2 regions of the Bartonella sp. B10834G3 genome follow, and region 2 is predicted to be linked to the other one. Evidence: predicted binding sites of a transcription regulator. Region 2 holds the regulator's gene; the other holds the start of a gene.
The links. Region 2 encodes HrcA, which represses chaperone genes, less so after heat shock. Its sites were predicted from a motif close to GTTAGCACTCNCNNNNNGNGAGTGCTAAC; they were not measured.

Region 1 (6,872 bases), 520 kb from region 2:
ACTTTGCCCGGCATAATCGAAGAACCGGGTTCATTTTCCGGCAAGCTCAATTCACCAAGCCCGCAGCGTGGACCGGAGCCCAAAAGACGAATATCGTTGGCAATCTTGAAAAGATCGGTTGCCAGAGCATTGAGACTGCCGTGGAAATTGGTTATTGCACCATGGCTTGCCAAAGCTTCAAATTTGTTATCGGCGGTCTCGAATGCAGCACCTGTAATGTCGGTGACTGCTTCGACGAAATCCTTGTCAAAACCGATCGGCGCATTCAAACCTGTACCAACAGCCGTACCACCCTGAGCAAGTTTCAAAACGTCCTGCAAGGAGGCTTCGATACGTTTACGGTTATGTTCGAGTGCTGCACGATAGCCGGAAAATTCCTGCCCCAGCGTAATCGGGGTGGCGTCCTGTGTGTGGGTGCGACCGATTTTGATAATTTTGGAAAATTCTTTTTCCTTATCTTTCAACGCAATCGTTAGATGGTCGATTGCCGGAAACAGCTTATTGATGGTCTCCAAAGCCGCCGAAATATGGATAGCTGTCGGGAACGAGTCGTTTGATGATTGGCTCATATTGACGTGGTCATTGGGGTGAACAGGCTTTTTGGAACCCATTTCTCCACCGAGCATCTCGATAGCGCGGTTGGCTATGACCTCGTTGACATTCATATTGGTTTGCGTACCCGATCCGGTTTGCCAGACCACAAGTGGAAAATTGTCATCAAGCTTGCCGTCAATGACTTCATCGGCTGCGGCAATAATTGCTTTCCCAAGTTCTGGCGAAAGCTTTTTGGCTTTCATATTGGCCATTGCGGCCGCTTTTTTAATAATTCCCAAGGCGTGAATGAGCGGCAGTGGCTGCTTTTCGCCGCCGATTTTGAAATTATGTAAAGAACGCTCTGTTTGCGCCCCCCAATAATGGTCAGCAGGAACCTCGATCGGACCGAATGTATCCGTTTCTGTACGGGTTTTTACCATGATAAAACTCCTCTTTGGTTGAGGAGACGATAGACCAAGAAAAGCCTTGAGAAAAGCCTTAAACAGTTCAAGATCTATTTGTTGAACGGCTTTTTATACATATTTTGGTGAGGAAAAATCGGTCACAACAATAGCTCGTCAAAGAACAAAGCGGATATATGAAATTCCGTTCGTCGTTTTCATATGAAATGCGCTTTTAAACATGTGAAACAGAAGAAAGAGCAGGCATTCCGGTCCTGAAACCGGAGTTTGGCGATAAAAGCCGGTTGCCGTTTTGAAACAAGGAAAAGGGTTCAAATATAGAAGGCCGGTTGCATTTCCGGATGAAAGGAAAATGATTTATAAAACATCTTCGGCCTTTAGCTATTTTCCCCTTGATGAAAGTTAAAAGGGGTGAATGTTTGGCCTTACTTTTAGACATTATGTCCGCCCGTGAACTGGCAAGACATTTCTCTGCAAAACAACCTGATCGCCACAAAAAAACGGGCCCGAAGGCCCGTTCATGAATGTAGTCGAGGACGACTTTATCAGAAGTCCATACCACCCATGCCGCCGCCCGGCATTGCAGGCATTGGAGCCTCTTTCTTCGGCAGTTCGGCAATCATAGCTTCGGTTGTAATCAACAATCCGGCAACGGAAGCAGCGTTTTGCAAAGCAGAACGAACAACCTTTACAGGGTCGACAATGCCCAGAGCAATCAAATCGCCATATTGGCCATTGGCTGTGTTGTAGCCGAATGTATCGCTCTTGTTTTCAAGAATTTTACCAACAACGATAGAAGCTTCATCGCCAGCGTTGGTCGCAATTTGACGGGCAGGAGCCTGCAAAGCACGACGAACGATATTGATACCGGCTTCCTGATCGGAATTTGCACCTTTTACCTTGATGTCGGCTGCTGCGCGCAGGAGTGCAGTGCCACCACCGGCAACAATGCCTTCTTCAACAGCGGCGCGTGTTGCATTCAAAGCATCGTCAACGCGGTCTTTTTTCTCTTTAACTTCAACTTCTGTTGCACCGCCAACGCGGATAACAGCAACACCGCCTGCCAATTTTGCGAGACGTTCCTGAAGTTTTTCACGGTCATAATCGGATGTTGTTTCTTCGATCTGGGCCTTGATCTGGTTGACACGTGCATTGATTTCAGGCTTCTTGCCAGCACCGTCGACGATTGTTGTGTTTTCTTTGGAAACGGTAACTTTCTTGGCGCGGCCGAGCATGTCGAGTGTGACATTTTCAAGCTTGATGCCGAGGTCATCGGAAATAACCTGACCGGATGTCAGAATGGCAATATCTTCCAACATTGCTTTACGACGGTCACCGAAGCCAGGAGCCTTGACAGCAGCAATCTTCAAGCCGCCACGCAATTTGTTGACAACCAGAGTTGCCAAAGCTTCACCTTCAACATCCTCGGCAATGATAAGCAAAGGCTTGCTTGACTGGACAACAGCTTCAAGAACGGGAAGCAGTGCCTGCAAGTTTGAAAGTTTCTTTTCGTGGATAAGGATGTAAGGATCATCCAGATCGGCAACCATCTTTTCTGTATTGGTTACGAAGTAAGGTGAAAGGTAACCGCGGTCGAACTGCATACCTTCAACAACTTCCAATTCGGTGTCAGCGGTTTTTGCTTCTTCAACGGTGATAACACCTTCATTGCCGACTTTCTGCATGGCTTCGGAAATCATTTTACCGATTTCAGTCTCGCCATTGGCAGAAATAGTGCCAACCTGTGCAACTTCGGCTGAAGTTTTGATCTTCTTTGCTTTTTTCAGAAGATTTTCGACAACTTCATTAACAGCAGCGTCGATACCGCGCTTCAAATCCATCGGGTTCATGCCGGCAGCAACAGCTTTTGCGCCTTCCTGAACGATTGCCTGACCCAGAACAGTTGCTGTTGTGGTACCGTCACCGGCAATATCGTTGGTCTTGGAAGCAACTTCGCGCAACATCTGTGCGCCCATATTTTCAAACTTGTCTTCAAGTTCGATTTCTTTCGCAACCGAAACACCATCCTTGGTAATTCGCGGTGCACCGAAAGACTTGTCGATCACAACATTACGGCCTTTAGGACCAAGTGTTACCTTCACGGCATTGGCGAGAATATCGACGCCACGCAACATACGTTCGCGCGCATCGCGGCCAAATTTGACTTCTTTTGCAGCCATTTAATATATCTCCTTGGGAATTATCCCGGAATTGTTTTTTAAAATTTATGGGGAAATGGCTATCAGCCGAGAATACCCATAATGTCGGATTCTTTCATAATCAGAACGTCTTCGCCATCAAGCTTGACTTCGGTTCCTGACCATTTGCCAAAGAGAACGCGGTCGCCTGCTTTAACGTCAAGAGCAACGAGCTTGCCGCTTTCATCACGTGCACCCGGACCAACAGCGAGAACTTCGCCTTCCTGCGGCTTTTCTTTGGCTGTATCAGGGATGATGATCCCACCTGCGGTTTTTTCTTCTGATTCAACCCGACGAACGACTACGCGATCGTGTAATGGGCGGAATTTGGTTTTTGCCATGTCTTGAACCCTTAAATTGTTTAACTTTAATTAAACTCGAATTGTTTGAGGTCTTGCCTCGATTAGCACTCTCGATGTCAGAGTGCTAACTCATGAGAACAGATAAAAATTGCCCTTTATAATGTCAAGAAGGCGATTTCATTTTTTTAGTGAATTGCTTGAGCCTTCCCGAATTTCGGTGAAGATATGAACTGTTTCCACCGGATAGGGCGGTTAAATCATGGTAGAAACACAGCTTTGCTTTCCTGTTCGGGCAAAGTGCCGGAACTCCGGCAGGAGGTCATGATCTATGAGAATTTATACATGGTCATCAACAGGTTAGATCGTATTCCGGATAGAAGAACCCAATGTCTTTGAATATCTTTATCCAAAGTCCCGACCGGATGTTTTGCAATTAACATAAAGACCGTTTCAAGAACACGCTTACATAAAGCCTGCCGAAAACAGTCTTGCACATTTTTTTGATAAACTGTGCAAGAGAGAATTTTTTACAAAGAAATTTACTTTATTTTGCGAAAATTTATTTCATTTCGCGGAAGTCAGCTTTGTCAGGAAGGATATTCCTCAACTCCCAGAACTTCGGGAACAAAGTGGCGTAGAAGATTTTCGATACCGTGCTTGAGTGTTGCAGTCGATGCAGGGCAACCGGAGCAGGCTCCCCTCATGTTCAGATAAACAACACCGCGTTCAAACCCGCGAAACGTAATATCACCACCATCATTGGCAACAGCAGGGCGAACCCGTGTTTCAATAAGTTCCTTGATCGTGTCGACAAGGTCTTTATCTTCGTCGGAGAAAAATTCTTCACCAACCGGCACATCGGGCACATCATTGACATGTGCTGCCATGATCGGGCTATTGGACATGAAATGTTCCATAATAGTCCCTAATATAGCCGGTTTCAGATGCTGCCACTCGCTATTGTCTTTTGTAACAGTAATGAAATCATAGCCGAAGAAAACGCCTGTAACACCGGGAATTGTGAAAAGCTTGGAAGCGAGCGGCGAACGCTCGGCAGCATCTTCCTTGTCACGAAACTCTGCCACGCCTTCTTCCAGCACAACCCGACCGGGCAGGAATTTCAGTGTTGCGGGATTGGGTGTCGTTTCTGTCTGAATGAACATTTAATTTCCTTTTCATGGTCAAGGCATGCAAGGTGCATTATTCGATTACCTTCTATATGCTGCTTTAGGGAACAAAAATTCAAGAGGCAAGTCATTCTCGTAAATGACGTTGCAGTGATTGTTAGCTTTTCAAGCGTTGTTTTTATTCTTGCCGCCCGAACAAAGCCGGTCAGGCGACCGAATCTATATCTTCTGCTGTCAAACCATCTGGAATAATTGTAACAGGAATGGGAAAAGCACTTCCCTTTGCAGCAATTGATTGAACGAGGGGGCCGGGGCCTTCGGCGCCGGAGCCGGCCGCAAGCACAAGAACCGCAATGTCCTGATCGCTTTCGATAAGCTTGACTATTTCAGCAGCCTTTTGCCCCTCGCAAATTTTTGTTTCCGTCTCTATTCCCAGATTTTCCCTTACCTCTGCAGAAATTGCGGATAAGGTCTGGTGCGCCTGCTCATGGGATTCAGCACGCATAATATCACCAACCCCAAGGAAGTGCTGGAACTCCGAACTGTCGATCACATAAAGCAGGATGAGCGAGCCACCTGTATTTTTAGCCCGCCTTGATGCATAGGCAACGGCGCGTCGACATTCAGGTGTTTCGTCGATAATTGCCAGAAATTTTCGCTTATGACCGTATTGGCGGCTTAGTCGTTTCAATAACATTTGTCATTCACCGGATGATGAGCCATCAGGAGCCAATTCAATGTGGCATATGAGGCCGCTTGCAGCATAATCAATTTTTACATTGTTATGCGGATTGTAGCTTAAACTGCGTTCAATTAATGTTGAACCGAAGCCCTTTTTATGACGGGAGGCCACTTCAGGTCCGTTACTTTCAACCCATTGGAGATGAATAATTCCGTCTTTTGCAAGCGACCAGGTAACCGAAACCTTTCCGGATGAAACAGAAAGAGCACCATATTTGATGGCATTGGTCATGAGTTCGTGGAGCGTTAGCGCAAGTGCCAAAGCCGCTTTTTCGGAAACACTGACTTTCGGCCCCTTCACTTTGATATTGCCGTAGGTTTCCATGGCAACCGACATGGTATTTTCAACAAGTATCTTAAGGTCGCTCTTCTTGCCGCTATCCTCTTTCAAAGTACTTTGCGCTTCCGCAATTGCCCTTAAGCGTGCACCGACTTTTTCGCGTGCACTCTCTATATCTGTGCTGCTATTCAAAGTTTGAGCCACCACGGCGTTGACCATGGCCAGAATATTTTTCACGCGGTGGGCCGATTCTCCGGCAAGGATATGTAACTGGTTTTCAAAATTGATACGTTCGGTTATATCAATGCCCTGAACATAAATCCCGACAACATCACCCTCGCTATTTTTGATCGGTTGATGGATAAAATCGACATAGTGCAATACCGGTTCTTCGTCACCCGGTCGCTCGATCAGAAGTGGTACGCTCGCCCCGCGAAACGGTTCTTTTGTTTCCCAAACCTGATCGAGAAGAGCAATAAACCCCTGTCTGGGTATTTCGGGCATCGCTTCGGCCACAGTATGGCCGATCAATTCCCGCGTGCCGACAAGCTCCATAAAGGCATTATTGACAAGATAAAAGCGGTGATCGCGATTGAGCAATACAATAACAAAGCCCGGCGCCTGCTGCACAAGGTCACGTAAAAAATCAATCTCGGCAATGAAACGTGAACGCTCGCCGTCATCATTCTTCGTTGATTGTGACTTCGTTCCGTCAGATTTGCCCGCTTTGTCAATTTCCGTCTTTAAAGAAAACGTCACACAATATTCCAATCCAAAATTTGAACCGGTTTTTAAATTAGTGCAATTCAGCTATTGTGCAAATTATTTTTGTTAAACTGATTTTATATACAGGTGCTTTTATTCAAAGCACCTGTATCATTGTCTGTTTGAACTTCATCCCTGAAGAAAGCCCACAATATCACGCACATGTTTCATTGTGTCTTCAGCGAGAACGCTTGCGCGTTCGGCACCGTTTCTTAAAACATCATCAATATAGGAAGGTTCATTGTTGAGGCGACGCAATTCTTCTGTGACGGGCGATAATTTGCTGACAGCCAAATCGGCAAGTGCCGGTTTGAATACGGAAAACTGCTTACCCGCAAATTCTTCGATAACAGTTTTTTTATCTGTGCCGGAAAGGGCAGCATAAATTCCTACAAGATTATCGGCTTCCGGACGGCCACTCAGGCCGTCAACGGTGTCAGGCAAGGGTTCTGAATCGGTTTTTGCCTTTTTGATTTTTTTGGAAATGTCATCGGCTGTATCAA
Region 2 (6,872 bases):
CGGATTAATCCTTTTTAACAATTGCCTTGATATCGAAATTGTATATTTCCGGCATCAAGGAATTGTTCCAAACGTCTTTTACATGAAGCAGGCGTTCGGTTGAACCTGTTTGATGCGCAAAAGACAAAACTGCTTGCCAGCGTTCATCAGGAATATCAAGCCATTTTCCCCAACTTGCCGGATCCGGTTTGTCAGCCGGTGTCGAATCAGCAAGTGCTATGGCCATTGCTTCGGCTGTATTTTTGGCATCCTGTCCTGTCGGGTTATCAGCACCCCCCAGTTCCGGAAATTCTTTGAAAGCAAGTTTCAAGGCACTATCGGGATAAAGTTTGGTGTAGATCATGCCTTTATAGGCAGCGCGTGCAAAAGCCGAAAGTTCATGTGGCTTGTCATCGAATATCTTCTGGCTTGTGACCATAGTAACGCTGAAAAGGCGGTTCATTTCTTCAGGGCGTTGCAAGAGATCGAATTCGACACCGTTCTGACGCATAACGGTAAAACTGTCGGAATAACTGTCAACCGCGTCTATATCCTTCGCATTGAGCGCTGCTGCCGCACGTGCACCTGCACCAACGGGGACAATTGTAACGTCACTTTCTTTCAAGCCGGCAATTTTCAAATTCGCCCGTAAATCGGCATAAGAAGCCGAAGCCAGACTGATTACGCCCACCCGTTTTCCTTTAAGATCAGCAATGGATTTTATAGTGGAGCCTTTCGGGACACCGATAAAATAAGGCCATCTAACCGTTATTCCGGCAAATGCTTTTAAAGGCACACCTTTATCAACGGCAGCGGCAATATTGGCAGATGACGCATAGGCAATATCGGCAGAACCGGATGCAACTGCCTGAAGAGCTGCTGTGGAGCCATCCGTATAAAGCAAGGACGGATTGATATTTTCTTCCTGAAAATAGCCGAGTTGTTTGGGAATGGCATAGGTAAATGTTTCTTCCGCCGGCGTTGTTGTGCTGCGGGCGAGTGCCAGAACAAAATGCACTGGTTCGGCAAATCCGGATAGAGTGAAAAATAAAAACGCATTCAGTAGTACAACGGCATGGATGAAAACGGCTTTCATGGGATGCTCTCCTTTGTACTTTCCGTAAAACAAATGCAGCCCATAAAACAGATGTGGCTTGCGGAAAGGGGCGGACAATGACAGGGCCTATCTGGAAAGTATCCCATCTCTAGCCGATAAGTGCAATAGAAGCGGAAGTTTTAATATATTTACCGGCGTTTGATTTACATCTACTTGAGAAGTCGCGAGACAAGTTGGGCAGTATAATCGACCATCGGAACAATACGCGCATAATTCAAACGGGTTGGCCCGATAACGCCGAGAGCGCCAAGAACATGCTGGTTTGAATCGCAATAAGGCGCAACGATAAGAGAGGAGCCGGATAACGAAAACAATTTGTTTTCAGAACCGATAAAAATACGCACGCCTGAACCTTCCTCGGCAAGGTCAAGAAGCTGCATCATGCTTTCACGTGTTTCAAGATCATCAAAAAGATGGCGCAAACGTTCAATATCTTCTGCGGCTTTGACATCTTCAAGAAGGTTGCCGCGCCCACGCACAATAAGCTGGGTTTTGCGCCCCTGATCTTCACCCCCCCAAACCGCAAGCCCCTGATCGACGAGATGTTGCGACAATTCATCAAGAGCTGCCTTGGTTTCATCCTTTTGTCGTGAAATTTCAGCCTTGGCTTCGCTTAAAGTTCGTCCCTGAATATGGGCGTTCAGAAAATTGGTGGCTTCGCTTAATTGCGACAATGTTACCCCTTCGGGCAAATTGACAATACGATTTTCCACATCACCATTTTGGGTTACGAGAACTGCCATGGCGCGTGACGAATCGAGGCGCACAAATTCGATATGTTTGAGTGTTCCTTCGTTTTTCGTCGACAAAACCAGTCCGGCACCACGTGATAAACCGGATAGAATTTGGCTTGCACCGGTCAGGAATTGTTCGACCGATTGGCTATGACCGGCTTCTTCCACCTGTGTTTCTATGGCTTTGCGTTCGTCTTCCGGAAGGTCGCCAACTTCGATAAAAGCGTCGACAAAAAACCTCAAGCCCGATTGTGTCGGCATACGACCGGCAGAAATATGGGGCGAATAGATAAGGCCGAGATGTTCGAGATCGCTCATAATTGTGCGAATGGTCGCCGGAGAAAGGCTTTGTGGCAATTGTCGGGACAGATTGGCCGAACCGACCGGGTCTCCTTCGCTCAAATAGGTTTCGACAATTCGCCTGAAAATATCGCGGGATCTTTCGTCGAGACTTTTCAATTCATCCGGAATGGTGGCGTGTTTCATCATATTCCTTCAATGACAGAATTTCTTTCCTTCTATATAAGTTTTGCCAAACACGGGTCAAATGGTCTAAAGATGCTTCAAACAACGCTTCAGGGAAAGGAATATTTATGCGCCCGTCCAATCGTGCCAGCAACGAGATGCGTGCCGTTTCGTTTGAACGTCATGTGAACAAACATGCCGAAGGGTCATGTCTGGTCAAGTTCGGTGATACCCATGTGTTATGTACAGCAAGCCTTGAAGAACGTGTCCCCAACTGGATGCGCAATTCCGGCAAAGGATGGGTTACCGCCGAATATGGTATGTTGCCCCGTTCGACCGGTGAAAGAATGCGCCGCGAGGCCGCTTCTGGCAAACAGGGTGGGCGCACCATGGAGATCCAGCGTCTCATCGGCCGCTCGTTACGTTCGGTCGTTGATTTGAAAGCCTTGGGCGAAATGCAGATTACGATTGATTGTGATGTTATTCAGGCTGACGGCGGAACCCGCACAGCATCAATCACCGGCGCATGGGTTGCCCTTTATGATTGTCTTGGCTTTATGGAAACGCGCCAGATGGTCTTGCGCAATAAGGTACTGAAAGACCATGTTGCAGCAATTTCCTGCGGTATTTATCAGGGAACACCGGTGCTCGATCTCGATTATGCAGAAGATTCCAATGCCGAAACCGATGCCAATTTCGTGATGACCGGCAAAGGCGGAATTGTTGAAATACAGGGCACTGCAGAAGGCGATCCGTTCAGTGAAGAGCAGTTTTCAACATTGATGTCTCTGGCTAAAAGCGGCATTCATGATTTGATTGAATTGCAGAAGAAAGTGATAGCTTCCTGAAAGGTGATTATCGATGAGAAAGCTTGAAGGGAAAAAACTGGTTGTTGCAACGCATAATTCCGGCAAACTCAGGGAAATAGCCGATCTTATTGGCCCGTTCGGGTTTGAAACCACATCGGCAGGTGAATTGGGACTGGAAGAACCGGAAGAAACCGGCACGAAATTTGAAGAAAACGCCTATATCAAGGCTTTTTTTGCTGCCAAATCGACAGGGCTGCCGGCATTGTCGGACGATTCAGGACTTGAGGCAGACGCTCTTGACAAGGCACCCGGCGTTTATACTGCCGATTGGGCGATAGAACCTGACGGACACCGCGATTTCGACAAAGCGATGAAAAAAGTTGAAGATGCATTGGAAAAGAAAGGTGCAACAACGCCTGATAAACGGCATGGCCGTTTTGTCTCGGTGCTTTGCCTTGCCTGGCCTGATGGACATGCGGAATATTTTCGTGGTGAAATCGAAGGTACTTTGGTCTGGCCGCCGCGTGGCAAAAAGGGTTTCGGTTTTGATCCTATCTTCCAGCCGGAAGGCTATGACAAAACATTCGGTGAAATGACGGCAGAGGAAAAACATGGTTGGAAGCCGGGCGACGAACATGCTTTGTCACACCGCGCACGGGCTTTCAAACAATTTGCCGAAGCGTTACTGGAAAACTGATGGACGAACCTTTCGGTATTTACGTCCATTGGCCGTTTTGTGCCGCCAAATGTCCTTATTGCGACTTCAATTCCTATGTCCGGTTGAAAGGCGTGGATGAAGACCGTTTTGCCAAAGCTTTTGCAAGAGAGATGGCAACAGTGCGTGAATGGACAGGAGCCCATAAGGCAACGACTGTTTTTATCGGCGGTGGTACGCCATCGCTGATGTCGCCAAAAACAGTCGAATCACTGCTGAAAAGCATTGATCGCTATTGGCCGATTGTGGACAATGCCGAAATTACAATGGAGGCCAATCCTTCAAGCGTCGAGGCCGGGCGTTTTCATGGTTATCGTTCAGCCGGTGTCAACCGGCTTTCCTTGGGCGTCCAATCGTTAAACGATGACGAATTGAAGCGCTTGGGGCGCATTCATAATGTCGAACAGGCGCGTTTTGCTATTGGTCTTGCACGCGAGATTTTCCCAAGACTGTCCTTTGACCTTATTTATGCGCGCCCCAACCAGACATTGCATTCGTGGAAACATGAGCTGGAAGAAGCAATTGATCTCGCAGCCGACCATCTTTCGCTTTATCAATTGACCATTGAAGAGGGCACGGGGTTTGACAGGCTCTATAAAGCCGGAAAGCTCAAATTGCCGGAGGCGGATTTGAGTGCCGATCTTTATGATCTCACACAGGAAATAACCGAAAGTCGCGGGCTTCCTGCTTATGAAATATCCAATCATGCAGCCGCCAATGCGCAGTCGCAACACAATCTCATTTATTGGCGCTACCAGCAATATGTCGGTATTGGTCCGGGGGCGCATGGCAGGTTCCTTCCTATTTCAAATGGCGATTTTCCGGATCGGCGATTGGTAACGATCACTGAAAAAATCCCCGAACGCTGGTTGGAACTGGTTGAAAAACAAGGTCACGGTATTGTTGAAGAAGAACATTTGACAAAAAGTGAGCAGGCGGAAGAAATGGTCTTGATGGGTCTGCGCCTCACCGAAGGGCTTGATCTTGCCCGCTACGAGAAACTGGCGATTCAAGGATTGAACCAGAAAAAAGTTGCCGATCTTCAACAACAAGGTCTTGTAGAAATGGTGGGCAATAGCCGCATCCGTGCAACCGGAAAAGGCCGCATGGTGCTGAATTATATTATCAGCGAACTGGCTTGAGCTTTTTTATTCGCTTTTATTCGCGTTATTTATAGCTTGAGGGGCGTGACCGGAGCGGCTTGAAAAATTCAATATTGAATAGGGTTTAACTGGCTTTAACAGGTGATGAAAAATCCCCGATAAAGATCAAGCGAGCTGTGACGTGATGGTTATCAACCCATTTATTATGAAGTGACTATTATGAAATGACGATTATAACCCCCTGTCATATTATAAAATGTTCGCCATTTCAGGCTTCTGTCAGAGTGATACCACTCCCGCCCGATATTACTGTTTTATATGTTTTTCTTCGTTTGATAGAAATGGTGTGGCAGTTGTCTCTTGCACAATTGATAGTGTGAAAAATCCTCTCTGTTAGAAAAAGTTCTTTCAAATCAACAATATCAATTATGTCTATAAAAAGCACAAAATGAACAATAACCGCGCTTTAATTGCGCAAAATACGCATTTTTAAGCTTAATATTGGCATTTACAATTGACGAACTGCGCAAAATACGCAATTAATATCCTTGAAGAGTACGAATTGTCTCGATTTGTGGAGGCAAATTTCAGGGAGTGAATCGAAATGCAAATACCTATAAAACGCGGGATTGAAAAAGTACCTGGAGGAATGATGGTTGTTCCCCTCCTGATTGGTGCAGTGATAGCTACTTTTTTTCCTGAAGCGCCGGGGTTTTTCGGTTCATTCACCGGAGCGCTTTTTAAAGGTTCGTTGCCGATACTGGCAGTTTTTTATGTTTGTATGGGGGCAAGCATCAATTTTAAAGCAGCTCCCTACATTATTAAAAAAGGTGGAACATTATTTATCGTGAAGGTGGGCATAGCCATTCTGGTTGGTGTTATTGCCGGCAGGTTTTTAGGTGAGATGCCAATTACTTCCGGTATTTTTGCGGGCGTTTCGACCTTGGCACTGGTGGCAGCTCTGAACGATACAAATGGCGGTCTTTATATGGCACTGATGGGGCAATACGGACGCCCGCGCGATGTCGGAGCCTATACGATCATGTGTTTGGAGTCAGGACCGTTTCTAACTATGATTACATTAGGAGTGGCGGGGCTTTCTGCCTTCCCATGGCAAGCATTGGTTGGCAGCATTTTACCACTGGTTGTCGGAATGATATTGGGTAATCTCGACAAGGAAATGCGTGAATTTCTTGGTAAAGCCAGCGGTGTGATGATTCCGTTTTTTGCTTTTGCCCTTGGAGGTTCACTTGATCTTTCCAAGGTCTGGCAAGCCGGACTTCTAGGACTTGCCATGGGAGTGGGCGTGGTCATCATTACCGGAATTCCGCTGTTTTTTGCCGACAGGTTAACCGGCGGCACAGGTGTTGCCGGTGTAGCGGCTGCATCCACAGCCGGTAATGCTGCCGCCGTACCGGCAATTGTCGCTTCCGCCAATCCGGCTTATGCAGATGCAGCAATTCCGGCAACAATGCTTGTTGCGGCCTGCGTTGTGGTGACAACAGTATTAGTGCCATTCGTTACAGCCTGGGTTTCTAAAAAATACGGGAGACCGGTAGCAGAAGCCGGAGAAGAAAGCGGTTTGGAATAAGGGAGTGGCATTATGAAAAACTGGCTTATTCTGGCAGATGATCTCACCGGTGCAGCCGATTGTGCAATCGCCTTTTGCCGTCAGGGAGCAACAGCGACCGTCGGCTGGAAGAATGCCTATCCTTCGCTGACAGATCGGGCACAAATATTTTCTTATAATATTGACGGTCGGGAATTGAATGTAAGCGAGAGTGTTCGTCTCCAGCATCAAACATTGGAAAAACTCTGGTCGCCGAAAGCATTCCTGTTTTGTAAGATAGATTCGACATTACGGGGGCAACCGGGAGCTGTCATTGCTGCAACGTCCGATTTTCTGAAACAGCATACAGGGCGTGCCGTGGGCGTTCTGGCACCGGCATT

Region 1: a site for HrcA is predicted at 3,557-3,585, ahead of groES (co-chaperone GroES). Genes of this name have one in related genera too.

Annotation. Positions count from the first base shown of each region.
Region 1 covers NZ_JACFOM010000001.1:358,470-365,341, reverse strand. The annotation lists gene fumC (class II fumarate hydratase) at 1-974, opposite strand, end outside; gene groL (chaperonin GroEL) at 1,502-3,136, opposite strand; gene groES (co-chaperone GroES) at 3,199-3,495, opposite strand; gene H3S94_RS01575 (NifU family protein) at 4,044-4,619, opposite strand; gene H3S94_RS01570 (universal stress protein) at 4,789-5,280, opposite strand; gene H3S94_RS01565 (HWE histidine kinase domain-containing protein) at 5,284-6,363, opposite strand; gene trpS (tryptophan--tRNA ligase) at 6,499-6,872, opposite strand, start outside.
Region 2 covers NZ_JACFOM010000001.1:880,191-887,062, reverse strand. The annotation lists gene H3S94_RS03815 (ABC transporter substrate-binding protein) at 5-1,075, opposite strand; gene hrcA (heat-inducible transcriptional repressor HrcA) at 1,246-2,316, opposite strand; gene rph (ribonuclease PH) at 2,424-3,143, shown strand; gene rdgB (RdgB/HAM1 family non-canonical purine NTP pyrophosphatase) at 3,157-3,801, shown strand; gene hemW (radical SAM family heme chaperone HemW) at 3,801-4,961, shown strand; gene H3S94_RS03790 (2-keto-3-deoxygluconate permease) at 5,527-6,513, shown strand; gene H3S94_RS03785 (four-carbon acid sugar kinase family protein) at 6,526-6,872, shown strand, end outside.